2 regions of the Spirosoma horti genome follow, and region 1 is predicted to be linked to the other one. Evidence: riboswitches for the same ligand, from Rfam matches in the RefSeq annotation. Region 1 holds a riboswitch; the other holds the start of a gene.
What was found. A riboswitch is a leader RNA that binds a small molecule or an ion and turns the genes downstream of it on or off. The one in region 1 is predicted to bind S-adenosylmethionine.
Positions count from the first base shown of each region.

Region 2: another riboswitch for S-adenosylmethionine. It lies ahead of ACYVAM_RS29565 (O-acetylhomoserine aminocarboxypropyltransferase/cysteine synthase family protein); the one in region 1 lies ahead of metH (methionine synthase).

Region 1 is NZ_BAAHBQ010000002.1:890,098-894,522, reverse strand. It holds gene metH (methionine synthase) at 1-2,280, opposite strand, end outside; SAM riboswitch class I at 2,387-2,494, opposite strand; gene ACYVAM_RS07660 (SxtJ family membrane protein) at 2,568-2,930, opposite strand; gene ACYVAM_RS07655 (DUF5989 family protein) at 2,935-3,084, opposite strand; gene ACYVAM_RS07650 (SGNH/GDSL hydrolase family protein) at 3,103-4,257, opposite strand; gene ACYVAM_RS07645 (carbamoyltransferase family protein) at 4,274-4,425, opposite strand, start outside.
Region 2 is NZ_BAAHBQ010000013.1:14,687-19,111, reverse strand. It holds gene ACYVAM_RS29580 (glycosyltransferase family 2 protein) at 34-1,029, shown strand; gene ACYVAM_RS29575 (polysaccharide deacetylase family protein) at 984-1,796, shown strand; gene ACYVAM_RS29570 (DciA family protein) at 1,870-2,196, opposite strand; SAM riboswitch class I at 2,386-2,489, shown strand; gene ACYVAM_RS29565 (O-acetylhomoserine aminocarboxypropyltransferase/cysteine synthase family protein) at 2,700-4,013, shown strand; gene ACYVAM_RS29560 (homoserine O-acetyltransferase family protein) at 4,116-4,425, shown strand, end outside.

The DNA of each region.
Region 1 (4,425 bases):
TTTACCAATGTCATGCACATCGCCTTTAACGGTTGCCAGCAGGATTTTTCCGGCCGAAGACGAGCCTTCTCCCGACTTTTCTGCTTCGATGAACGGGGTCAAATACGCCACCGCCTTTTTCATCACCCGTGCTGATTTAACGACCTGTGGCAGGAACATTTTGCCCGCCCCAAACAGATCACCAACAACGCTCATGCCATCCATAAGCGGCCCTTCGATGACGTGCAATGGCCGTTCGACCTGTAGCCGAACTTCTTCCACGTCTTCATCGATATAATCCGTGATGCCTTTGATGAGCGCGTGCTTGAGCCGTTCCCGAACGGGTTCGAGCCGCCAGCTTTCGTCCTGAACAATGGCTTTCCCTTTCGCTTTCACCGTTTCAGCAAAATCGACCAGGCGTTCGGTAGCATCGTCCCGACGATTGAGCAGTACGTCTTCACAACGCTCCAGCAACTCTTTTGGAATGCTGTCGTATACTTCCAGTTGACCGGCATTCACGATCCCCATGTCCATACCCGCCCGGATGGCATGGTACAGAAAGGCCGAGTGCATGGCCTCCCGAACAACATCGTTGCCCCGGAAACTGAACGAAATATTGGATACGCCACCGCTTACTTTGGCCAGCGGCAGATTTTGCTTGATCCAGCGGGTGGCATTGATGAAATCGACCGCGTAGTTATTATGCTCTTCGATGCCCGTGGCAACGGTCAGAATATTGGGGTCGAAAATAATGTCCTGCGGAGCGAAATGAACCTTGTCGACCAGGATCCGGTAGGCGCGTTCGCAAATCTGGATGCGTCGTTCGTAGGAATCAGCCTGGCCACTTTCGTCGAACGCCATCACCACGGCAGCAGCACCGTAGCGCTTCACCAACTGGGCCCGTTCGATGAAGGCCTCTTCGCCTTCTTTGAGCGAAATGGAGTTAACGATGGCTTTCCCCTGTACGCACTTCAAGCCAGCCTCAATGACTTCCCATTTGGACGAATCGACCATGATGGGCACACGGGCGATATCCGGTTCGGCGGCAATCAGGTTCAGGAATGTGGTCATGGCTTCTACCGAATCCAACATGCCTTCATCCATGTTGATGTCGATCACCTGGGCACCTCCTTCTACCTGTCCGCGGGCAATGCTAAGGGCTTCGTCGAAGTTTCCTTCTTTAATGAGCCGGGCAAACTTCTTGGAACCGGTTACGTTGGTCCGTTCACCGACGTTCAGGAAGTTGGTTTGCTCCGTAATCTTGAGCGGTTCCAGACCACTCAATTTCTGATAAGGCTCGGGCTCCGGTAGCTGCCGGGGTGGATACTTGGCCGCAACATCGGCAATGGCCCGAATGTGATCGGGCGTTGAGCCGCAGCAACCACCAACGATGTTGACAAAGCTGCTTTTGATGAAGTCTTCCATCTGCAACGCCATCATATCCGGTGTTTCGTCGTACTCCCCAAATTCGTTGGGTAAGCCCGCATTCGGATAGGCCGACGTGAAGAAAGGCGCTTCCTTCGACAGTGTTTGTATATACGGCCGCATCAGGGCCGCCCCCAGCGCACAGTTAAGCCCTACGCTGAGCAAAGGCAAGTGCGAAACAGAATACAAAAACGCTTCCGTTGTCTGCCCCGATAAGGTTCGACCACTGGCATCCGTAATGGTGCCCGAGATCATGATCGGCAGGGGCGTCTTCTGAGGATTTAAGTTAAAGTACTTGTCGATGGCGAACATAGCCGCCTTCGCGTTGAGCGTGTCAAAGATGGTTTCGACGAGCAGCAGATCCGATCCGCCATCGACCAAACCACTCACCTGCTCATAATACGCATTCACCAGATCATCGAACGTAACCGCACGATAAGCCGGGTTATTGACATCGGGCGACAGTGACGCCGTCCGGTTAGTTGGCCCCATAGCCCCGGCCACAAACCGTGGTTTGTCGGGCTGCTGACGGCTAATCTCAACCGCCACTTCTTTGGCCAGCCGGGCCGACTCGTAGTTGAGCTCATAGGCCAGCTCCTCCATGTGGTAATCGGCCATGGCAATGGACGTAGCACTGAAGGTATTGGTCTCGATAATATCGGAACCGGCCTCGAGATACTGTTTGTGAATGGTCTGAATAATATCGGGCCGGGTCAACGACAGCAAGTCGTTGTTTCCCTTCAGGTCGTGCGGCCAATCCTGGAATCGCTCGCCCCGATAGTCACCATCCGTCAGGTTATACCGTTGAATCATCGTTCCCATGGCCCCATCGAGGACAAGGATACGTTCGTGAAGAAGTTCGTGTATCGTTTTCAAAGGCAGTAATAGAAGGCGTTATTCGTAGTGTACCAACAACTGGCAGACTAAAAAAAGTCCAATAAATAAAACAGCTTAGATACAGTAAGACAGATAGCGCAGGGCTAACTTATCTACCCCGCCATATAACGGGAGGAAATTGGCACCATTTCCTTGGGGTGGTTGGTTGCCAAGACATCATCGGGTCCGTTCCCTCCGTCTTTCTGGATAAGCTTTCACAAAATTAAACAAAAAATCGGGCACCCCGACAATCGAGACGCCCGAAATCAACATGCATTTAATCCTAATTACCAGGCATCTTCCATATCCTCTTTGGTATAGAGATGGTTTCGCTCGGTATAGAACGACGCATCATTTGTACGCTTGATCGCCAGCGGATTCTTGGCCGAAATACGATACAGCAGGGCGATGGGAAACAGGAAGACAAAAAACAGCACCGACAAAATGATTTTGCCGTTGATGTTTCCCAGCACTTCTGCCAGTTTGAACCACGCTTTTACGATAAGGTCGCCCACGGCCGGAATGGCCAGACTCAGCACCCCTACAGCCGCGGCTCCATACAGAAACCAGGGCGACTTGGTGATGAAATACAGTACAACCAGCCCAGTTACGATAACGAGCTGGGCTTTTACTTTTTCGGTAATATCCATGTGTTTAGAACAATGTGTAGATAAACGGAGCTACCGCCGACCCACCGCCAATGACGATCAGAACCCCAATGAGCAGCAACAGAATGATCATTGGAGCCAGCCACCACTTTTTGCGCTGCTTCATGAACTTGAAAATATCCTGTAAGAATTCCATATATTTATTTGAGTTAACTTACTTAATACTAGATACGAGCTGGCCCGTTCCCGGATTCGACTGCACCAATTTGAAAAGCGCATCACCTACCCGCTGATTCACGATCGAGCTGGCATGGCCATCATTTCGGCCCACAACCCGATCCTTCGGGTCAATATCAACCATTAGTTTTCCCACGTCCAGCATCGGGACGTTGTTGCTTTGAAAAAGAGTCACGACCGGCTTAACATACTCAGCCGTTTTCTCGATGTTGTGTGAGAACGGGAACATAACCACGTAGAAACGGCAGTTATGCTCTTTGGCATAGGTAATGAATTTGGTGAGATCGCTCAGGTGATCGTTGATGATTGCCGGTGTTCCATAGGCCGTCCGGGCGTATACATCGAAGGGGGCAAAGTTACCGTGCGGAAACTGCCAGTACAGGTAATTGAGCAGGTACGACCGCATGAACAGCGACTGAATGAAGCGGGGCAGATCGGAATAAGGCCGGAATCCCTGCGGAACCAGGCCATGCTCCAGCGCCACTTTTTCAATGTCATTTGGGAAGTACTGCAGAACCAGAATATCGGGGGTTTTACCAAACTTCAGCAGCCGGGCATATTCATCGCGCGTATCCGAACCAGATATACCGAGGTTGTAGGTCACGTATTGTTTGGTTCCTAATTTTTCGCCCAGGATATTACCGTAACGCTCTTCAGCAGTTTTCAGACCATGACCCGCGCTAAAGGAGTCACCAACGATGAATACTTTCTTTTTGCCCAGCGTATCGGTTTTGGGCGCGTCGCGGTAATCGCCCGTCATGGGCGGCCAGTAGCGTTCAAACCAGATATGCGACGCCAGCGTTAATCCACCCTCCTGGCTTTGCGAGATAAACATAAACGCCATCTCGACAAAGAACATCAGCACAATCAGGGGCACAAACAGAGTGGCGACGTTACCGAGTAGTTTAGGTGGATTCGGGTTTTTGACAACGCCGTAGTAGTACACCCGTAACAGCTCGATAATGAGCAACAGAAACAGACAGCACTTAATCAGACGAACGTATATGTTATCAAATAACCCTTTGTGAGGATAGTCGAAACTAACCCCGAAATGGTCGCCGTAGAAAACAAAAAAGGTTAAAAATCCCAGCAGAAGCAGGCGAACGGCACTGGAAACAAGTTTTGATTGCATTAAAACAGATCGTTCGTTAGTCTAAAACAAATTCTTCTTTCCAGTTATCTTTTTCCTGCCATTCGGGCTGTTGGCGCTTGTCGAAGAGGTAGTTACCAACGGCCAGGTAATCCATTTCAGTCCGCATGAAGCAACGATAGGCGTCGTCGGGCGTACAGACAATGGGTT
Region 2 (4,425 bases), on a different contig from region 1:
ATTCGTCCGTAACGATCCTTAACTGTTAAAAATATGAAATTTCCGTCAGGTATGATTAGTTTAATCGTACCAGCTTTTAACGAAGAAGAGAACTTAGCCGTGCTGGTTCACCGACTCATGGCTGTCATGGAACCGTATGCTTCTTATGAAATTCTAATTATTGATGACGGTAGTTCCGACCAGACGCGCCATGTTCTTCGGCAATTGAGCCAGGCCTATCCTGTCGTTCGATTCCTGTCGTTTTCCCGAAATTTTGGCCACCAGATGGCGTTGAGGGCTGGCTACGACAATGCGCGTGGTGAAGCCGTTATCTGTCTGGATGCCGATCTGCAGCATCCACCGGAGCTGATTCCAACGCTGATCGACAAATGGTGTGAAGGATATGAAGTGGTGTATACCGTTCGGCAACCCGATCCCAAACTGTCGTGGTTTAAACGAACGACATCGAAATACTTTTATCAATTACTTCGCAACGTTTCCAACTTACAGATTGAAGATGGGGCCGCTGATTTCCGGCTCCTCGATCGCAAAGTGGTCAACACGCTGAAGCAGTTTAAGGAAAACGATCTTTTTCTACGGGGCGCCATCTCCTGGGTAGGATTCCGGCAATGCCGTATTCTGTACGAGCCAGCCGCCCGATACGCCGGCCGCTCGAAATACTCGTTCCGGAAAATGCTGCAACTGGCAGCGATGGGCATCACATCCTTTTCGACAAGACCCCTGTATATGTCGGTTTTGCTCGGTTTTGGGATGTTTTTTCTGGCCTCCTTATTCGGGGCAGAAGCGCTATATGAGCATTATTTTACGCATGCAACCGTATCTGGCTGGACAACGCTGGTTCTGCTGATGGTGCTCATTGGGGGTGTTCAGTTTATAATGATTGGGATCATCGGCGTATATTTGGGCAAAACGTTCGTGGAAGTCAAAGGCCGACCCGCTTATATTATCGGCGACACGAGCGAGATAGAGGAGAGCGTAACGACATGGCAAGCCCCAATTCAGGAAGTATTTTATTCACCGTTGACGTAGAAGAGTTTGATACCGCCGTTGAATTCGGCCACGATATTCCATTAACCGAACAAGTGGCCGTGTCAACGCGCGGGCTAACCTTGCTGGCTGAGCGCTTTGAACTGGTTGGCGCCCGGACAACCCTATTTACGACGGCTAATTATGCCCTTCACGAGCCTGCTCTGATTCGATCGCTGGCCCGGAAACACGAAATTGCATCGCACGGCTATTTTCACACAACGTTCGAACCTGCCGATCTGCTGAAATCCCGATTAGCACTGGAAGCTTTACTAAAACAACCGGTAACGGGTTTCCGTCGGGCGCGAATGGGATTTGTTGATCCGGACGACGTTCATCAGGCTGGTTACAGCTATAATTCGTCCCTGCATCCCACCTGGCTACCTGGCCGGTATAACCACTGGGGCGAGCCCCGTCATCCATTCCGCGAATCGGGGGTTTGGCAAATTCCGGCTTCGGTAACGCCAACGCTGCGCCTACCGCTGTTCTGGTTAAGCCTGAAAAATTTCCCATTTGCCTATTACAAACAACTTTGCCGCCAAACGCTCCGATCGGATGGTTTCCTGAACCTGTATGTTCACCCCTGGGAATTTACCGATCTGTCGGCTTATGAAAAAATTCCTGGGTATGTCCGTCGGCATTCGCGGGATGAATTACTCGACCGGGTCGAAAAGCTGTTGCGCTATCTGAAACCGCTTGGTCAGTTTGTAACGATGGGTGAATTTGCCAACACCTTGAGCTTACATACGTCCGTCGGTAAGGTAATTTAAGACATATTCATCATGTAAAAGGGCGTACAGTTTCAAAACTGTACGCCCTTTTACATGATGAGATATTATCTGTCTAGATGAAAATGACATCGTCGATCACCTCCGTACCCATGTCCTTGTTGACAAGCTGAATGAGCTTCTGCTTGGCATTGACGAGTTCGTTGCGGAGTGGAGCTGAGGCAATTTCAATATAAAGCTTACGATCACGAACGTAAAGCCGGTTTGTGCGGGAGGCAATGGATGGCCCCATCATACGACCCCAAAACGCTTCGAGGTACGTTTCGTTAAACCGGGTTTGAAGCTGGTAGGCTTTTAACAACTGCCCAATCGCATCTTTTAAGGACGTAACTCCGGCCACGCGGGTGGCATTTTCACGATTATAGCGGTACGTCTGATTCATGAGGAGAAGTTCTTACATGCAAAAGTAAACAATCAATTGACTTAATTGAGCAGAGAGAAGCGAACCATATTAAAAAAAGTTAATCGCATAGAAAAAAGAAGTGGTGTTTGGATTCACGCCGTTTGGCTAGTATACTTGCGCCATCAAGTCAATAGCAACGCGTCATCTCTATGACTCACGACGCGCGTTGATTTATAAAGAAGCGAGGAGAGATCAGGCTCTGTGAATCGCTGGCAACCTACCGCATGGCAAGGTGCTAACTCCTGCCTAAAGTTATTTAGGGACTATAAATCGTTAATACACATGCTTTATCTTCAGCACTGTATGTCCTCCGGGGCTTACTAAGCAATCCTCACCAACCGCCACGAAAACCGGGAGGGTTTGTCGTGCTTTTCACTAGTCCGATGGTCAACAGTTGTCGGTTGACGTTGCCGGAACGCAACGCCAGTTCGATCAGCCTGTAATGAACCTTACTTGATAAACCACTAACTATTTCTAAAACTATGGCTGAACTTCATTTTGATACCCTTCAACTGCACGCTGGTCAGGAGGTCGACCCGACAACCAACGCCCGGGCCGTCCCCATTTATCAAACGACCTCGTTTGTCTTTAATGACTCGGCACATGGCGCTGATTTATTTGCACTGAAGGCATTCGGTAATATCTATAGCCGAATTATGAACCCCACCTCCGATGTGTTCGAGAAGCGTATTGCGGCTCTCGAAGGCGGGGTGGCTGCGCTGGCGGTAGCCTCGGGTCAGGCCGCTCAGTTTATTGCCCTGAGCAACATTCTTAGCGCGGGCGATAACTTCGTAACGACTTCATTTCTATACGGCGGAACCTACAACCAATTCAAGGTTTCGTTCAAACGGCTGGGTATCGAAGCCCGCTTCGCGGACGGCGACAAGCCCGAGTCGTTTGCCAAACTGATCGATGGGAAAACCAGGGCGATTTACCTTGAAACGATTGGAAACCCCGGATTCAATATCCCCGATTTCGATGCGTTTGCGGCTTTGGCCAAAGAGCACGATCTGCCACTGATTGTGGATAACACGTTTGGGGCGGGTGGCTATCTTTTCCGGCCCATCGAACACGGAGCAGCGGTGGTGGTCGAATCAGCGACGAAATGGATTGGTGGTCACGGCACCAGCATTGGGGGCGTTATTGTCGACAGCGGTAACTACAACTGGGGCAACGGCAAGTTTCCGCAGTTCAGCGAGCCGTCAGAAGGCTATCATGGTCTGGTATTCAGCGATGTATTTGGGGTGGGTGGCCCGTTTGGCAATATCCAGTTCATTATTCGTGCCCGCGTCGAAGGGCTGCGTGACTGGGGCCCGGCCATTAGTCCATTCAATTCGTTCCTGTTGTTACAGGGTGTCGAAACGCTATCCCTGCGGGTCGATCGGACGGTGCAGAATGCCCTGGCGCTGGCTCAATGGCTCGAACAGCATGAGCAAGTCGAATCCGTCAACTACCCTGGTCTGGAAAGCAGTCCTTACCACGATCTGGCCAAAAAATACCTGAAACGCGGTTTTGGGGGTGTTTTTTCCTTTAAAGTGAAAGGGAGCAGCGAGGCCGCCGATCAGTTCGTGAACAACCTGAAAATGGTGAGCCATCTGGCGAACGTCGGCGATTCAAAAACGCTCATTATTCACCCTGCCGCAACTACCCACCAGCAGTTAAGTGAACTGGAACAGGCAAGCGCAGGCGTTGAGGTGGGCGTTCTGCGTGTGTCGGCGGGTATTGAGCATATAGACGATATTAAAGCTGACTTCGAGCAGGCTTTTGCCAAAATAGCCGAACCGGTTCTTGGTTAAACTGTTTGTGGTTTGTGGTTTGCCGATAGGTACGCTGGTATATTGGTACCAAGGCGTATGGAACGCAAACCACAAACCACAAACCACAAATAACAAACTTGATTGAATCTTAACTACTTCGATTATAAATATTCGTTTCCGCTCGAATCGGGGGAAAGCCTGCCGGGATTCCGGTTGGCTTATACCACACGCGGTACCATCAACAGCGACCAATCGAATGTTGTTTGGGTATGTCATGCCTTAACGGGAAATGCGGATGCTGGCGACTGGTGGGGCGGTATGGTAGGGCCGGGTAAATACTATGACCCGGAACAGACGTTTATAATCTGCGCCAATATCATTGGTTCGTGTTATGGATCCACAGGGCCGTTGTCCGTAAATCCGGCAACGGGCAGAGCCTATCACCACGATT